Regions from separate parts of the Staphylococcus hsinchuensis genome, predicted to be linked through region 3. Evidence: riboswitches for the same ligand, from Rfam matches in the RefSeq annotation. Region 3 holds a riboswitch; each other region holds the start of a gene.

Evidence for each region. Region 3 has a riboswitch for S-adenosylmethionine ahead of QQM35_RS01205 (Na+/H+ antiporter NhaC family protein). Riboswitches for the same ligand answer to the same signal wherever they lie in the genome.
Region 1: another riboswitch for S-adenosylmethionine. It lies ahead of metK (methionine adenosyltransferase); the one in region 3 lies ahead of QQM35_RS01205 (Na+/H+ antiporter NhaC family protein).
Region 2: another riboswitch for S-adenosylmethionine. It lies ahead of QQM35_RS05715 (methionine ABC transporter ATP-binding protein); the one in region 3 lies ahead of QQM35_RS01205 (Na+/H+ antiporter NhaC family protein).

What each region holds. Positions count from the first base shown of each region.
Region 1 covers NZ_CP128355.1:2,028,365-2,034,592, reverse strand. Annotated here, with positions in the region: gene QQM35_RS10065 (alpha/beta hydrolase family protein) at 1-540, shown strand, start outside; gene QQM35_RS10060 (Ltp family lipoprotein) at 613-1,203, opposite strand; gene QQM35_RS10055 (DUF6007 family protein) at 1,658-1,861, opposite strand; gene pckA (phosphoenolpyruvate carboxykinase (ATP)) at 1,986-3,575, opposite strand; SAM riboswitch class I at 3,741-3,854, shown strand; gene metK (methionine adenosyltransferase) at 3,963-5,159, shown strand; gene QQM35_RS10040 (NERD domain-containing protein) at 5,251-6,156, shown strand.
Region 2 covers NZ_CP128355.1:1,140,961-1,147,188, reverse strand. Annotated here, with positions in the region: gene QQM35_RS05725 (MetQ/NlpA family ABC transporter substrate-binding protein) at 1-358, opposite strand, end outside; gene QQM35_RS05720 (methionine ABC transporter permease) at 384-1,079, opposite strand; gene QQM35_RS05715 (methionine ABC transporter ATP-binding protein) at 1,072-2,097, opposite strand; SAM riboswitch class I at 2,180-2,287, opposite strand; gene QQM35_RS05710 (thioredoxin family protein) at 2,342-2,641, opposite strand; gene QQM35_RS05705 (toprim domain-containing protein) at 2,638-3,030, opposite strand; gene gcvH (glycine cleavage system protein GcvH) at 3,267-3,647, opposite strand; gene QQM35_RS05695 (arsenate reductase family protein) at 3,806-4,159, opposite strand; gene QQM35_RS05690 (thioredoxin family protein) at 4,302-4,622, shown strand; gene QQM35_RS05685 (nitroreductase family protein) at 4,955-5,497, opposite strand; gene aroD (type I 3-dehydroquinate dehydratase) at 5,566-6,228, opposite strand, start outside.
Region 3 covers NZ_CP128355.1:212,965-219,192, forward strand. Annotated here, with positions in the region: gene QQM35_RS01195 (hypothetical protein) at 1-276, shown strand, start outside; gene QQM35_RS01200 (SRPBCC family protein) at 577-1,083, opposite strand; gene QQM35_RS01205 (Na+/H+ antiporter NhaC family protein) at 1,269-2,561, opposite strand; SAM riboswitch class I at 2,667-2,768, opposite strand; gene QQM35_RS01210 (flavin reductase family protein) at 2,893-3,504, opposite strand; gene QQM35_RS01215 (SDR family oxidoreductase) at 3,652-4,533, opposite strand; gene QQM35_RS01220 (amidohydrolase) at 4,600-5,736, opposite strand; gene hutI (imidazolonepropionase) at 6,060-6,228, opposite strand, start outside.

The DNA of each region.
Region 1 (6,228 bases), 380 kb from region 3:
GGTAAGGATGAGTTTTACGGAAATGATTTACACGATGTTACAGAAGCCATTCGTTTATTAAATCGTTCATATCCTAATGCATTTATACATATGGTTGGATTCTCTCGTGGTGGTTTACAAGGGTTATTAACGTTTCAAGATTTACCTATTACAAGTTATATCATTTGGGGTGGCGTATCTAATATTCACTTAATGTATGAAGAACGCGTGGATTTAAGAGGAATGTTGCGACGAATGATTGGGCATCCGCGTAAGCATTCTGAGCGTTATGAAAAACGATATGCTATTAATCAAATTTCTGCCACTAGTCCACCAATTTTAATCGTTCATGGCGGACAAGATCACCAGGTAGGGATTCATCAAGCTTATTATTTGGCGAATCAATTAGAACAAAGAGGTGCCGTATTCCGTACATATTATCAAATGAAAGAAGGCCATGTGCCAAAACCCTTTGCGTTGAAACATACGCTGCACACTGTCTTTCAATGGATGAGCGATGTTGAACAAGGTCATATTAAAGATGATTATGATGAAGACTAATATTATAGTATTTAGAAAATAATCAAAAGAAGCTGAAACATACACATGTTTCAGCTTCTTTTTTAAATGTAATTAATCTAAATGATTTACTGCGTATTGTGCTTCTTCATCCGTGAATTTTTCCCCATATGAAGATGTCAGTTGGTCATACACTGCATCGTTAGACATATTTTGTTCTTCTGCATAATCTTTGGCTTTTTCTAATGCATTCTTTTTATAATTTGCTTTAAGGTGTTTAATCGCATAATCAGCTTCTTTTTCTTTGAATTTTTCTCCATATTCAGAAGTCAGTTGATCATAAATACCTTGTTTAGACATATGCATTGTGTCAGAGTATGTTTTAGCTTTATTTAATGCTGCCTTTTCTTGACGTGTTGCATTAGAACTATTCGTTGAATTATCACCTGATGATGTTGAATTTGAGTCACTAAAACTTGCTGTTAGCGCTGATATACCGATAATAAATAAAATAATTAAAACAAGACATCCGCCACAACCACTGCAGCCCCATATCCATGCTTTTTTCTTTTTATCCTTACTTTGTTGATTTTGATACGCTTGAAATTGTTCCCATTGTCTTTGTTCGTGTGTGCTATTGTGATGGGTGTCAGAGTTTGTGCTGTGTTGATGATTCTGTTGGAAGTCATTACTGTTGTTCGACATAAAAAGCCTCCTAATTATTTTGTTTTTATTAAACAATTTATGTTGTAAATAATGCAGATATTCAGAAACATAAATTGTTAAAAGCTAAGGAATAAATTTTAAGTTTTGTTAAATGTAAAATGAGATGACAAAATAAAATGGTTAAACTTAAATTTATGAAATCTACTAAGATGAAAGTATATGTATGTAAAAGGGTGTTAAAAATTTAAAGCGGTCTCAATAACTTTAATGTTTGGAAGCAATCTTTAAATTAAAATATTTGTAAAACCAATTAAAAATTTTATTGAGAATAAACTTATTATATAATTTTGCGTGGTAAAATTTAATACCTTTTCGTAAAAATTTTGTATTATTTTTTGGGATTTTGTAATAATGAAAAATTTACGATTTTAATAAAATAAAAACCACCCTTAGACTGCTACTAACAATCTATAGGGTGGTTTAATTAACCGATTTATTGTCGTTTATTTAGAAAATGATTCCATAAAATGTGCGTAGTTAAAACTAAACCCATACCAAAAAATATAATAATAATTACATTTAACAATATACACCACGTGTTATAGGTAGGTAAGTAAGAAAATAACAGAAACATTGGAATTAAAAATATAATGTCCCACCAAGTGATTTGTAAAATTGTCTTTTCAATATTTTTCATCATGCACCAACCTTACTGTATTAAGAGTACTTGCATTACAAAAAGAAAAGCACTACTTACGGTTTGTGGACTGTAAGTAGTGCTATGATGATGTCAGTAATTAAAAGTTTACTTGTAAAACGTTTTATTTGAAACCGCCTTTTTCAGCTAAATCTGAAACTTCGTCTCCGAACTTTTCGAAGTTTTGTTTAAAGCGTTCAATTAAATCTTGAGCTTGTGCTCTATATTCTTCTGGTTTGCTCCAAGCATTGATTGGGTTCAATAATGTTTGTGGTACATCTTCAACTTGAACTGGAATGTTTAAACCGAACATATCATCTTTAATGTATTCAGCGTCTTTAAGTGAACCTGTAATTGCTTCGTTAACCATTTGGCGTGTATAACCTAAGTTAATACGGCGACCTGTTCCGTATTTACCACCAGTCCATCCTGTATTAACTAAATAAACGTCAACTTCGTGTTCATCGATAAGTTCACCAAGTAAATCAGCATATTCTCTTGCGTGTAATGGTAGGAAAGGTGAACCGAAGCATGTTGAGAATGATGGTTCTGGTTCAGTAATACCACGTTCTGTTCCTGCAAGTTTAGCTGTAAATCCACTTAAGAAATGATACATCGCTTGATCTTTCGTTAATTTAGAGATTGGTGGTAATACACCAAACGCATCGGCTGTTAAGAAAATAATCGTATTTGGGTGTGCTGCTTTTGAAGGTGTAACGATATTTTCAATATGGTGAATAGGGTAAGCTGCTCTTGTATTTTCAGTATAACGGTTATCATCGAAATCTACATCGCCTTCTTCGTCTACAACGACGTTCTCTAAAATTGTACCGTATTGAATTGCATCATAAATTTGTGGTTCTTTCTTATATGAAAGGTTAATTGCTTTTGCGTAGCAACCGCCTTCGATATTAAAGATACCGTTATCGTTCCAACCGTGCTCATCATCACCGATAAGTTTACGGGATGCATCAGCTGATAATGTTGTTTTACCTGTACCAGAAAGACCGAAGAATAGGGCAACGTCACCTTTCTCCCCAACATTTGCAGAACAGTGCATACTCATAATGTCATCTTTAGGTAATAAGTAATTCATTACTGAGAAGATACCTTTCTTCATTTCACCAGCATATTCAGTACCACCGATTAAAATCACTTTATGTTTAAATGAAGTGATGATAAACGTTTCTGATTTAGTGCCGTCAATTTCAGGATCAGCTTTAAAGTTTGGTGCTGAAACGATTGTGAAGTTAGGTTTAATATCTTCTGCTTCTTCTTTAGAATTTGGACGAATGAACATGTTTTGAGCAAATAAATTGTGCCATGCTAATTCATTGATGACAGTTAATTTAAGTTGAGAATCTTCATCACTGCCAGCATAACCATTAAATACATAAAGTTCGTCTTTAGCATCAAGGTGGGTGATGACTTTGTCATACAGTTTTAAAAATGTATCTTCGTCGATAGGTTGGTTGATATTACCCCAATCGATATCATCTCTATATGAAGGTTCGTTGACGATGAATTTATCCTTTGGTGAGCGTCCAGTATATTTTCCGGTTTTAGCATTAATCGCACCCAATTCTGTTAATTCGCCTTCATCGTTTTCTAAAATTTTCTTGTACAGTTGAGTTGTAGATAATTGGAAAAGTGAAGTTGGTTTCTCTAATAAGCTCTTAATCTTATTCGTATATGTGTATGTATCTACAGCCATATTCGATCCCTCCTAGATTTTTGAAAATGTAAGCCTTTACAATTGAAAAGTATAACACATATGTATGATTAGTCCATATCATTTTGTGATGAATAATAATAATTTATAACTAAATGTTAAATTGACAATATGATCTAAATTCTGTATTATAGTTACTAACGGATTCTCTTATCCTGAGAGGCGGAGGGACATGGACCCAATGAAGCCCAGCAACCTCTTCTATTTTATAGAAGAAAGGTGCCAAACCGTTTGCAGACAAATAGGTCTGAACGATAAGAGCGAATGGACGTATAAAAGCCTTCTCTCTATTAATAAATAGTGATGAAGGCCTTTTTTAATGAGCTCACTATGAAAGAGAATTTTCGTAATAAATATTTAAAGGAGCAAATTATGTATAATAAAAGATTATTCACTTCAGAATCTGTAACAGAAGGTCACCCAGATAAGATTGCAGATCAAGTTTCAGATGCAATTTTAGATGAAATACTAAAGGATGACCCTAATGCTCGTGTAGCTTGTGAAACGACTGTGACTACAGGTATGGCATTAATTTCTGGTGAAATATCTACTTCGACTTATGTAGATATTCCTAAAGTAGTTCGTGAAACAATTAAAGATATCGGTTATACACGTGCGAAATATGGTTACGATAGTCAAACGATGGCCGTGTTAACCGCGATAGATGAACAATCTGCAGATATCGCACAAGGTGTAGATAAGGCTTTAGAATACCGCGATGAAACAACTGAAGCGGATATCGCAGCTACTGGTGCCGGAGATCAAGGGTTAATGTTTGGTTATGCAACAAACGAAACGGATACTTATATGCCGTTACCGATATTTTTATCTCACCAGTTAGCGAAACGTTTATCAGACGTACGTAAAGATGAAATTATTAATTACTTGAGACCCGATGGTAAAGTCCAAGTTACTGTGGAGTACGATGAACATGATGAGCCTAGCAGAATTGACACAATTGTTGTATCAACGCAACATGCAGAAGATGTAGAATTGGAGCAAATTCAAGAAGACATTAAGTCCCATGTTATTTATCCAACAGTACCAGAAAATTTACTCGATGATGAAACTAAGTTCTTTATTAATCCAACAGGACGCTTCGTCATTGGTGGACCACAAGGTGATGCAGGACTTACAGGTCGTAAGATTATTGTAGATACTTATGGTGGTTATGCACGTCATGGTGGCGGTTGTTTCAGTGGTAAAGATCCAACCAAAGTGGATCGTTCAGCAGCTTATGCCGCACGATATGTTGCTAAAAACATCGTCGCTGCTGAATTAGCTGATAAATGTGAAGTTCAATTAGCATATGCAATCGGTGTTGCAGAACCAGTTTCAATTTCAATCGATACATTTGGTACAAGTCATGTTAGCGAAGAACAACTTGTTGAAGCGGTCAGATCTCATTTTGATTTAAGACCAGCAGGTATCATTAAAATGTTAGACTTAAAACACCCGATTTATAAACAAACAGCAGCCTATGGTCACTTCGGTCGTACTGATGTGTTACTACCATGGGAAAAATTAGATAAAGTGAACTTATTGAAAGATGCTGTTAAAGCATAAAAAGACCAACTTATTGTAAACTTATCTCTCGAACAGAAAGCGAAAGTTGTTTATAATTAAGTTATGTAACACATAAAGGAGCGTTTACGTTATGAGTGGAGTACCATTATTAATTGGTCTAGCTGTCGCAATCATTGTAGCAGTTGTATTGCTCATTCTTTTCATTGCTGCACTAAGTAGTAAGAAGAAGGCACAAAAAAAGGTTGAAGAGAAATATCAATCTAGAGAAAAGAAATTAAAAGACGAGCATAAAGAAGAGTTAGAGAAAGAACGTATTGAAAATAAAAAGACAGTGACAAAGCAAAAGGAAGATTACGATAATACTGTAAATAACAAAGATCGAGAAATCGATGCTTTAAAGTTGTTCTCTAAAAATGAAAGTGAATATGTAACGGATATGCGATTAATCGGTATTCGTGAACGTTTAGTGAATGAGAAACGCATTCGACCAGAGGATATGCACATCATGGCGAATATATTCTTGCCAGAGAATGAATTCAGTAATGTACAAAGATTAAGTCATTTAGTACTAACACGTACTGGTCTTTATATCATTGACTCACAGTTATTAAAGGGACATGTATATAACGGCATTAACTCAAGACAATTCAAAGAACAACCTACGATGGAACAAGTATTTGAAACGCTAGATCTTGATAAACAATCACCACAAACGTTAGTTTTAGATCAAAATGATGATAAACATTCGTTATCATTTGTGAACTATTCAAAATACTTAAGTGATTTAGAACATTTAGCAGGTGATTTACAAACAAAATTAAACTTGAAATTCACACCGACAACAATTCTTTACTTTAATCCGAAGAATGAAGGCGCGGTTACAATTTCAAACTATGCACAAAGTTCTAGTTCGAAAGTATTGGTTGGGCCTGAACAATTAGACGAATTCTTTAATAAATTCGTATTCCATGGTCGAATTCAATATAACGTTGAAGATTTACAACGTATTATGGATGAGATTGAAACATTCAATTAATATAACATTACATCAAACTGTCAATTAAGTTAACGACTTAGTTGGCAGTTTTTTTAGAGTTAATAAATTGAA
Region 2 (6,228 bases), 930 kb from region 3:
AGTTTTTATATTTTTTTGAGTATACTGCCATAGGCTCTAAATGCACATTACCTGCTGATTCAATTTTGTAGTGCTTGCTTTTCTTATCCTTGTCTAAATATGGTGTATGTTGGAAATAGTTTGCATCTAGTTCACCTTTGTTTAATATCTTGTTCGGCGTCGTATAGTCATTAATTGTTTTGATTTTCAAATCATAGCCTTTATCTTTCAATAACGGCTTAGCTTCCTCTAAAATTTCAGCATGCGGTGCTGGTGATGCCCCAACTGTGATTGACTTATCCTTTTTACCGCCATTTCCACATGCAGCTAATACTAGTACTAAAGCAATAATCGAAGTTAAACTCAATATCTTTTTCATAATAACTCACCCTTTTTATATAAATTTATCTTTTATCTAATTTATTTGTCGCCCAATCACCAACGAATTGAATGACAAATACTAATACTAAAATGAACAACGTCGCAATAAAGATGACATCGTTTTGGTTACGTGTGAAACCTGTCAAATAGGCTAAGTTACCTAAACCACCTGCCCCAATCACACCTGCGATGGCAGTAGAACCTACTAAGGCAATAGCTGTAACAGTAATGCCAGAAATCAAAGCCGGCATCGCCTCAGGTAATAAAACTTTCTTAACCACGGTTGATGTTGTGGCACCCATTGACCACGCTGCTTCAATAACACCTTTATCAATTTCTTTAAAAGCAATTTCCACTAATCTTGCATAAAACGGAGCTGCCCCAATAATTAATGCAGGCAATGCACCCGTTGGACCACTAATCGTTCCTAAAACTAAACTTGTGAATGGTATTAATAGCAATATGAGTATAATGAAAGGAATTGCTCTAAATAAGTTAACTATAAATGATACAACGCTATAAAAAATACGTGCCGCTTTTGATTCACTTTTTGCACTTAAAAATAATAATATGCCTAGAATCAAACCAAATATAAATGCAAATATAGTTGAAATTACGGTCATGTAAATCGTTTCATATGTTGCTACCCAAACTTCGTCCCATTTAACATTAGGCATCGTAAACATTTCTTGAAGGATACCACCCAATGAATCATTCATGTTTTAACACCTCCACAGAAACACATTGATCCGACAAATCACTTTCTAAATTTTCAAATTTTTCAGAATTTAGATTTTGTAAATGTGCGACGAGAAACCCTATTGAACCTTCTTTTGTATGTTTAATATTAGCTTCTAAAATATTTACATTGATGTCATGTGCTTTAGTTATGTATGAAACTAATGGTTTCGTAGTGTTCGTTCCTGAAAAACTAAAGCGAACAATAAAATCATTTTTATCAATTTCAATAAGTTCTGTATTCGTTTTTTCATAATCATCATTTAAATCATCTTTTACAAAGCGTTGAGTGACAGGTTGTCGAGGATTTTCGAACACTTCTTTCACATTACCATGTTCAACCACGCGCCCAGCTTCCATCACAGCGACTTCATCACAGATTCTTCTAATCACGTGCATTTCATGTGTAATAATGACGATGGTTAGGTTACGTTCCCTCTTAATCTTAAGTAATAAATCTAAGATTTCATCAGTTGTTTGTGGATCTAAGGCACTCGTGGCTTCATCACAAAGTAACACGTCTGGTTCATTCGCTAAAGCTCGAGCAATACCGACACGTTGCTTTTGTCCACCTGATAGTTCAGAAGGATAAGCATATTCTTTACCTTTCAATCCAACTACATCTACTAATTGTTTAGCGCGTAGTGCTGCTTCTTTTTTAGAAACACCTGCAATTTCTAATGGAAACATAATATTTTGAACCACTGTACGCGACCAAAGCAAATTGAAATGTTGAAATACCATGCTTAGCTTTTGTCGTTTCTTTCTTAACTGTGCCTTGGATAATTTATTTATCGTTGCGCCATCTATAATAACTTCTCCTGAAGTTGGCGTTTCGAGATTATTTAACAGCCTTATCAAAGTACTCTTTCCTGCACCTGAAAAACCAACGACCCCAAAAATCGTACCTGATTGAATACTTAAATCAACATGATCAACTGCCAAAATGTCTTGATCTTTGGTTCGATATTTTTTGACAATTTGATTTAACTCAATCATTATTACTACCTCCCTATATTTCGACTAATTAAAAAATGCTTTCTCTTTTTATGGAGAAAAAGAGAAAGCATTAAGTCCGCTTCTCTCATCTCCAAAAGTCATTAAGACTTTATGTGAATTGGCACCATTTCTTTTAAAAGACGGTTGCCGGGCTTCGTAGGGCACATCCCTCCACCACTCTTGATAAGAGTTTCATTATTTAATTACCATTAATCCTACCACCATACTAAAGTATAGTCAATAATTATTTTAAATTTTCTAACAAATAGGGAACTGAGCGAAAAGCATAGAATCTTTTTTGCTCTTGTCCTTTTGACATAACCATTAATATAGGGACTGATTGTATTTCGTATTCTTGGCTAAAATCTGGATGTAAATTTAAATCTATCTTTGTTATTGGTAACTTTAAAATGTCATTAGCAATATCTAACATGCGTTCTGACATCTTGCAAGTTCCACAAGTGGGCGTATACCCAAATATTAAATATTTGTCTTTATCTATATGTTCGCGTACATCTACGCGTTGTTGACTTGCGACATTCATGTTAATAAACTTACCCTCTCAGCTATATAATCTAATCGTGCCTTAGCAACCTTTTCTTCGTCACGAACGTCAAAACCATGTTTAGATAAGACCTTTGATAAATACGGTTTTGGACATCTAGCTACTTCGCAATATTGCTTATCGACACGTATATGTTTACTTTCACTTAAATATTTTTTAAACCATTTACGGATTTTTTCACCTTCATCATCTGAATCAACGAGTATATAAACTTGTTTGTCATATAATGATTCAATCATGGCATCCAATTTATCAATACCCATAGTTCCGTTTGTACATATGATATCAATCGGTTGATCTATCACTTGCTTTACACGTTTTTTGTCTGATTTCCCTTCGACAATAATCACTTGGTTTAATATCGTCATGACATCCACCTTCTATAAAGTTGATAATAAATCTACTCTTTAGTTCTTAACAATACAATAAACTTATAAACATCAATTACAAATACGTAAAAATTATTTAATAATCAAGATCATTTTACGTAATTTATCGTCGTAGTCCGTGAGATATAACATATACAAACTCTAATATAGGTTTTTAAAAATAATATATAAAGAAAACTCCAAGATAGTATGTATCATGGAGTTAAATCTTAATATTATTCACCAATCATTTCAGCGTATTGGTCTGCTGATAGTAATGAATCTAATTGACTTTCATCACTTAATTCAACTTTAACCATCCATGCTTTTTCATATGGTGATTCATTTACAAACTCTGGGCTATCTTCAAGTTCGTCATTAACGCTTACTACTTTACCAGAAACTGGTGCGTATAATTCAGAAACTGTTTTGACAGATTCAACGCTACCAAATGTGTCTTCTTCTTTAAGTTCATCGTCTACTTCTGGTAGCTCAACGAATACGATATCACCTAATTCGTTTTGTGCGTATTCTGTAATGCCTATTGTAACTGTTTCTCCATCAACTTTAACCCATTCGTGATCCTTGGAGTATTTTAATTCATTCGGTACTGCCACGAGAATCCCCTCCTAAATAATATTACAAGTTAATAATGCCATATGACTTTATGACATTCAACTATTTACTTAAATCATATGATTACCGTTAATAAGCATCTTAACAATCCTTAGCAACTGTCACAGATCAATTATACATAGGTATAAATGGTGACAATTTATAGCCAAGTTTGTTTATATTCCTCTTCTTTAAAACCTACTGTAACTTTGTCCCCTGATACAGCTAATGGTCTTTTAATGAGCATGCCATTTGATGATAATAAATCAAGTTTCTCATCATCACTTAATGATTTAAGTTTTTCTTTTAAACCGAGTTCACGATATTTTGCACCACGTGTATTAAACAATTTATCTATTTCAATATCTGTACCTTTTAAAATTTCTTTGAACTCACCTTTCGTAGGTGTATGTTGGACGATATCAATCGGTTCAAAGCTAACACCATAGTCTTTTAAAAACTTGGCTGCTTTTTTACAAGTTGTACAATTGGAATATTGGTAAAATTTTATCATAATGCTCAACCTCCTCTAATAACTTATATCTAATATATCAAAAATCGAATGAAAACGCTCTATAAATTAAGCTGAATTTTTTTATTTCCATAAAATGTTAGTTATAATAAAACCAATTAAAAACAGAAAAAGGAGAATTACGATGCAAACTATTAACTCTACAGAGAACTTTAATGAAACTATACAAAGTGACCAACCCGTTATCGTTAAATTCGAAGCAGGCTGGTGCCCAGATTGTAAAGCTATGGACATGTGGATTGATCCAATCAAAGAAAAATATAACGACTATCAATGGTTTACAGTGAATCGCGACGAATTAGAAGATGTAGCTGCTGATAACGAAGTGATGGGTATCCCAAGTTTACTTGTATTCAAAAATGGAGATAAAGTTGCGCACTTACATTCAGCAAATGCAAAATCACCTGAACAAGTTGAATCATTTTTAGAAGAAACTTTTAAATAATATATACTCAACTTTTAAAACTTTAAGGACATTACATTTTAATTTACCCCCATTAGATTTTTAGTTGAAATCTTTTGGAGGGTATTATATTAATCATTCATTTTGTATCATGTATAAAAACGAGTCTGAGACAAAAATAGGTGTCTCAGACTCGTTGTCAAATTGGCAGTAAATGTCTGAATTGTAAATGCGCTTAGAACAAGCTTTTTCAATCCTAGTCATCCTTGCCGGGGTGGGACTAGGAAAACTCTAATAGAAAATACGATTTCTGTCCCACTCCCGTTTTATTCTTATTCTGAAATATTTTTAACAGCTTGTATTCCATCCGACTACTAAAATTTTTGTACGAAATTTTGTTTTTTACGTTTAGGATGAGGCATGTCCACTTCTAAGTCTGTTAAATAAAGAAAACCTACAAGTTTTTCATCTTCAGCTAAATTAAATATCGCACCAATATCCTTGTTGTTGAAAATATATTTTGGTGTCTTCCAACAACTACCTATGCCGGCCTCGTGTAAGAGCAACATTAAGTTTTGAGCAAATGCACCAAAGGCCATATGATTTTCTAAATTATCTTTCACATCAGGTTCTTCTTTTACGATGAGTGCAAGCATACCACCTAAATTCGTAACAGTATCATAATGATCCTTTTGTTTATTTGGTTCGTCTGGAAATGTAATCTTTGTAAGCTGTTTACTCATTTCACCTAATCGATCTTTCGTAATATGAACAATTCGCCATGGTTGTCTCAAACCATGGTTGGGAGCATCTGTCGCATTATCTATTGCTTCATATAAACGATTGTCGTCTATATTCATATCTCTTTTGAAGATTTTGATGCTTCTACGTTGTGCTATCGCTTCTTGTAGTTCCATAACTTAATCTCCCTTTCGTCAAATGATAACTATTTTCAATTATAAATCAGAAAAGGCTACATTTCAAATTACTCATACACTTCAAGTAATTGCTTCAAGCGTTCAACATGTATTTGTCCTGGTGCTTTCGGCTCATCTAAGCAACCATATGAAACGCTTCCACCAAAAAGACCTTGCGCAGTTCTTGAAACGATACCTAAATGTGACATCGCGATACCTATCGCTTTTTGCGGTACATGTTCAGCCGTTATTGCAAGTGCTTCAAGTAGATGAATGACATCAAGTTTATCATTAGGCATCACCGCAACCTTTAAATATGCTGGTGCAAGTTGATGCATTTTAAAGTAAAGGTGTTTAAGTTCTTCTAATGAAGGGGGCTCTTGAAAGTCATGGTAAGATAATACAACTTCGATATCTTTATGATTCGCTTGGGCAATTAATGCTTTTAAAGGGTCGCGGAATTTTGATTTATCAAATTCTACATCTATCATATCCACAGAATCGATTTGAATAATTTCGGTCAATAGTTTCATATATTCATCTTCGTCCAGCTTCCCTGAACCACCTTGTGAAAGTGTTCGGTACGTAACCAATATTTGTTTATTTAATTCTAAAGCGTGGAGTGCCTCTAATGCTTTAATTAATTGTGCCGTAAATGCCTTTTCCCATTGATCTATTCTTAATTCAATGATGTCGAATGATGCTTGAAAAAGAATTAACTGTTCTTTGGT
Region 3 (6,228 bases):
CTCATTGACACACAACAATTATTAGTGTCTACAAAACGTTTTGTTGTTAATATTGATGGACTCATCGACCCATTTATTAAAGATAAAGTAATCGATATTACGAATTACATTAAAAACACAGAAGATTTAAGATATACTTTCAATAAGAATAAACTTTTTGTCTCTTGTACATCTTCAACTTTTTCTAAACTTATCTATCAAATTGCCACACATAATATTGATATCCACGGTGCAAAGTGCAATCCAAATTATATTAATAATGCAAGAACTTCATAGTATTTATATTTTTCATAAGTAATTTTCAACACAAAATTCTTTCTATATTGATTTAAGTAGGCCATTAACTTGTCAATCGTATTATAACGTTATTTCTTTAATTTTGTAGTATGTAGCCGTATATCTATGAAAGTTAAAGAGACCAAGTTATACATGTTAGAAAAAGCCACCTCAAAAGATGAATTTAATCTTTTGAGGTGGCTTTCTTGTTATAAAGGTCAACACTGTTATATCCCAATCCCTTTGCTATATATACATATGCTGTTATTTATATATCATTTTATACAAATGAGCTGTTCATTACATATTATTTTCAAAGTCTTCTAAAACAACTTGTAATTTATCAAAAAGTGTTTCAAAACCATGAGCGGTAGAGTCGTGGTATTCCTTTTTCTTTTGCTTATATTCTAATGTCGTAAGTCTTCTTTCTTTGGGTACATAAGCATTATAATTAAAGACCATTTGTGTGATACCTGGTTCTCGTTCAAATATTTCTACATTAATTTGATCTTCTGAATCACTATATTCAGGCATGCTTACAGTCATCACGATATACTCAAATGGTGTTAATGTTTGGTATTGACCTGTTATTATATTTTGCTTTCCTTTATAAACATCGACAATCTTATATTCGCCACCCTGTTTAGGCTCTACATGTATTAATTTGTTTGTTCTTTCTGAGGTCATGAACCATTGTTTTAAGAAACGTTGATCTGTCCATGCTTGATATAATAATGCGGGCTCGACTTTAAATAAACGTTCGAGTTCAATCTCAACATTTTCATTTTCTACATTATATTTAGCCACTCTCGTTCACCTACTTTCACTCTTAAGTACATTCTAACTGATTCTATATCTTTTCTAAACAAAAATACTATAATTCAAACCTTTACTCTTGATTCTTTCTCAGTTTCGACAAAATTAGTATTGAAAATTGTTATTTTAGCTTTAAAAAATTTATATTACTCAGTATTCGTTTCAAGTTATATAGGTTACGATTTTTTTAATCGCGGTAATCCAAATAGAATTGCAACTAAACCTGAGAGGCCTAATATAATTGGATATATGGAATAAGGCACCAGTTCAAATGGTGATATTGATGCGACACCTGCTGCTGCGATAAGTTGGGGGCTGTAAGGTACTAGTCCTTGGAAACAACTACCGAACATATCTAAAATACTAGCAGATTTACGTGGGTCTACATCATACTCTTCTGAGATTTCTTTGGCCAATGGACCTGCCATTAATATTGAAATTGTATTATTTGCTGTAGAAAGATCTGCAACACTGACCAAACTTGCTATACCAAGTTCAGCACCACGTTTCGATTTCACTCTACGTCGTACAAAATTTAATAGCCAAGTTATACCACCGTTATGTTCAATTAACGCCACCAGTCCGCCAATGAGTAAAGCGATAATCGCAATATCTTCCATTCCGATGATACCTTTGGAAATAGCTGACAGTAATCCTTTCCAACCAAATGACCCATCGACTAACCCTATAATTGCTGATAAAGCAATACCACCGATAAGGACAATAATTACGTTGACCCCTACAAGTGCCAGGATAAGTACAAATAAGTATGGAATAACTTTAATGATATTATAAGCATAATCTTTAGATGCATCGACGTGTACACCGTTCGTCAATAACCAAAGTATTAAAATTGTTAGTAAGGCTCCTGGTAATACTATTTTAATATTGACCTTAAATTTATCGCTCATTTTCGTATTCTGAGTTCTTACCGCTGCAATAGTTGTATCGGAAATCATCGATAAATTATCACCAAACATTGCGCCTCCGACTACAGTCGCCATAGCTAAAGCTGCCGAAACATCTGTAGCCTGACTCAAACCAAAACCAACTGGTGCAATCGCAGCTACAGTTCCCACTGAAGTCCCCATCGAGATTGAAATAAACATACAAATCACAAATAAACCTACGATTAATAAGTTTTCAGGAATCAGTGATAAACCTAAATTAACAGTCGATTTAACGCCGCCCATGTTCTCGGTCGTTTTGGAAAATGCGCCAGCTAATAAAAAGATTACCATCATGAGTACAATATTCGAATGACCTGCGCCTTTTGTGAAAATTTCAATCTTATTTTGGAATGATTCTTTACGATTTAAAAACAAACCAAACAATGAAGCAACTAAAATAGCTACGTTGAGTGGCATTGTAGAAAAATCACCAGTAATTATCCCAACACCTAAAAACATACCGATAAACACAATTAAGGGAAGTAATGCCTTTGCGCTACCTTTATTTGTTTGAACCATGATTTACCTACTTTCTTTCTATCAAATATAATTATTTTAATTTTTAAACTAAAAAAACTCTTTTCTTATAATAATTAGAAGAAAAGAGTTAACGATTCACATATCATCTTATCTTCTAGCATAAATCAATTATGCTACTGGAATTGGCACATTTAACATGTTGCCGAAGCTTCTTAGGGCCAGTCCCTCCACTTCTCTTGATAAGTTATTAATTTATTACATTACACTACATGATTGAGAGTCATTCGTCAATCTTATTCACGGAAAATTATTGAACGCCTCTATATTTTATATTACCAACTTATTTTACATGTAAAAACATACATAGATTTTATTCAGTTGGTCGTTCTAATGAAAATGTTTTTCCAGTTAACGCATAATTATTACCAGCTAAACGTGAAACTGGATTGAGGTTTGAGGCATCAATTTTACTATCTTCAATATATACGTCGTCGTCGATATGGTACATCACAATCTCACCAATAATGAGATCAGCACCATTTTTAGAGTCACCAAGTGGAATGATTTGATCTAACTTACATTCCATACGTACTTTTGCTTGTGCTACACCTGGCACTTTCACTTCATCTGAAGCGATGGTAGTAAACGCTGTACGTGCTAACTCATTAGCTTTTCTCTCTAAAGGTGCAGCAGTGCGATTAATGTGTTCTACATTGTTTTCATCAGTAATATGCAGTACAAATTCTCCTGTTTCTTCGATATTCAATGAAGTATCTTTACGTTGACCTTCACTACGTGTCGCAGAAAACATAATCATTGGTGGTTCGCTGTTAACCCCATTAAAAAAACTAAATGGTGCAGCATTCAATATACCTTCTTTATTTTGTGAAGTAACGAATGCGATGGGTCTCGGTATGATGCTACCCGTTAACAATTTATAATTTTGTACCTTTGAAATCGTTGACGCATCTATTTTTTTCATAATTTATCACGTAACCTTTCATTAGCAAAAAATAATATAACAAAGTTAGGACACCTTTAATTTGTTGTGTACTCGCTTTATTTGTTTACATTTACAAAATTGTGCTACGAAATATTACTTAAGATATCCTAACCTTTGTGTATATTTTTAGTCGATTTGGGTACCACCAGTTACACCATAAACTTGGCCTGTTGTATAACTAGATTCTTCAGCCGCTAAGTGTACATAAACACCTGCAAGTTCTACTGGCTGACCTGCACGACCGAGTACTTCTTTTTGTCCAAACTCAGGAATTTTAGACTGGGGTTGTCCACCTGAAATTTGTAATGGTGACCAGAATGGACCTGGAGCAACACAATTCACTCTGATACCTTGTGCTCCTAATTCTTCAGACAAGCTTTTAGTGAGTGAAATGATAGCCGCTTTCGTCGCTGCGTAATCATGTAAGATTGGGCTTGGATTATAACCTTGAACAGATGACGTTAAAGTAATCGTTGCCCCTGCTTCAAAGTAATCTAACGCTTTTTGTACTGTCCAAAAGATTGGATAAACATTAGTTCCAAATGTTTCAGTAAATGATGCCGTATCGAAACCGCGAATATCATCTCTGTATTGTTGATGCCCCGCCACTAGCGTTACATTATCTAAGCCACCTAATTGCTTATGTGCTTGTTCAACGAGATCGTAGTTAAATTGTTCATCACGTAAGTCACCAGGAATTAAGACTGCTTTACGTCCAGCTTCTTCAATGACTTGCTTGACTTCTTCAGCATCTTCTTGTTCTGCTGGAAGATAGTTAATCGCCACATCTGCACCTTCTTTAGCATATGCGATGGCAGCAGCACGGCCTATTGATGAATCTCCGCCTGTTACAAGCATTTTATAATCTTTAAGACGTCCATGTCCTTCATATGAAGTTTCACCACAATCCGGTTTAGGATCTAGTTCTTTCTGTAGTCCTGGTACCGGTTGTTCTTGTTTTGGAAAATCTGCGCTTGAAAATTTATTTCTTGGATCTTGTGCACCCATATACAATCACTCCTTAAATATTGACTTATTTAGTCTGTACCCATGTGAAATAAATCTTATGCATTATTACGATTCTTCAGTTTCACCGTTCAATAATTGTTGAACAAATGTAATAAAATATTGTGGAGCCTTTTCTAATATGCGCTCGTCAGGATCAAACTTCGGATGATGTAAATCATATTTACTGTTTGATCCTATGAACGCAAAGACACTCGGGTATTGCTGTGAATATCCAGCAAAATCTTCGCCAATCGTCAGCGGTTCTTGCATCAATTTCACGTCATAGTCTAATTGTTTCGCTACTTTAATCGCTTCTTGCGTCAGTTGTTCATCGTTTACAACTGCACCTGGTAAATGTTGATATCGTGTCTCTACTTCTAAATCGAATGTCGTTTCAATCCCTTTACCTATCGCATGTAGGCGTGATTCAATTCGTTCGCGAACCTTTGAATCAAATGTTCTAACAGTACCTTGTACGTATGCTTGATCAGCAATGACATTCCATGTATTACCAGAAGATACTTCTCCTATTGTAACTACTGCATTATCAAATGCCGATAAATTTCTACTTACAATAGATTGAACGCTGTTGATCAGTTGTCCTAGTGCCACGACTGGATCATTCCCTTGTTCAGGTTTTGCAGCATGTGCACCTTTACCTTGGATTTTATATTCAAATCGATCTACAGCTGATGTTAATACGCCTGATTTAATTGCGAATTCATTAATATTCATTGAAGGATAATTATGAAAGCCTAAGACAGCTTTTGCTCCATCTATTGCTTTCGTTTCAGTAATTGAAAATGCTCCATGACCTAGTTCTTCAGCTGGTTGGAAAATAATACGTACACGTCCATCTAATTCTTGTTCTATCTCTTTTAAACCAGTGGCCACCCCTAAAATACTAGCCATATGAATGTCATGACCACACGCATGCATCACACCATCATTTGTTGAAGTAAATTCATGCACGACTTGCTCATGTATTGGTAAAGCATCGATGTCCGTTCTTACAGCAACAAAATCATCACCTTGGCCTACCTCTGCGACAAGGCCTGTTTCTAAAGGTAAATCTAATATTTTAATATCATAAGATTCTAGTATACGTTTCAAACGTTTAGTTGTTTCATATTCATACTCAGATAACTCTGGGAATTGATGAAACGTTCTTCTCCATTGCACATAATCTTCATATTTAGGCATACATTGCCACGACCTTTCTCTATTTTCATTAATCCAATTAAGATAGATGACTAAACATTTTACACTTTTGTACTTATACTTGTCATTTTATCATAATTGTCAAAATATTCTTAATAATCTATAGGACATCTAGTGCTTATCAATAATATATCTGATAGAGCGGCAAGCATTAAAATACCCAACATGGGTCAGCTATAATTAAAAACCTTTCATATTATTTAGTTAAAAGAAAAGACAATTTCTATATTATTTCAATAGAAATTGCCTTTCTTCACGTTAGAACACTAAGTTCCTAAAAACTTTATTCGATTTATTTCATAAAATTAAAGTTCAAAGTGATTATCTGCTATCACTTTACCATCTTTAATAACTTTTTGTGCATGGTTGATACCATAGTGATAAGGGATATATTCATGATTTGGTGCATCCCAAATAACGATGTTTGCCTTGTCACCTTCATTAATTGTACCAGCATCAACATCAATGGCTTTT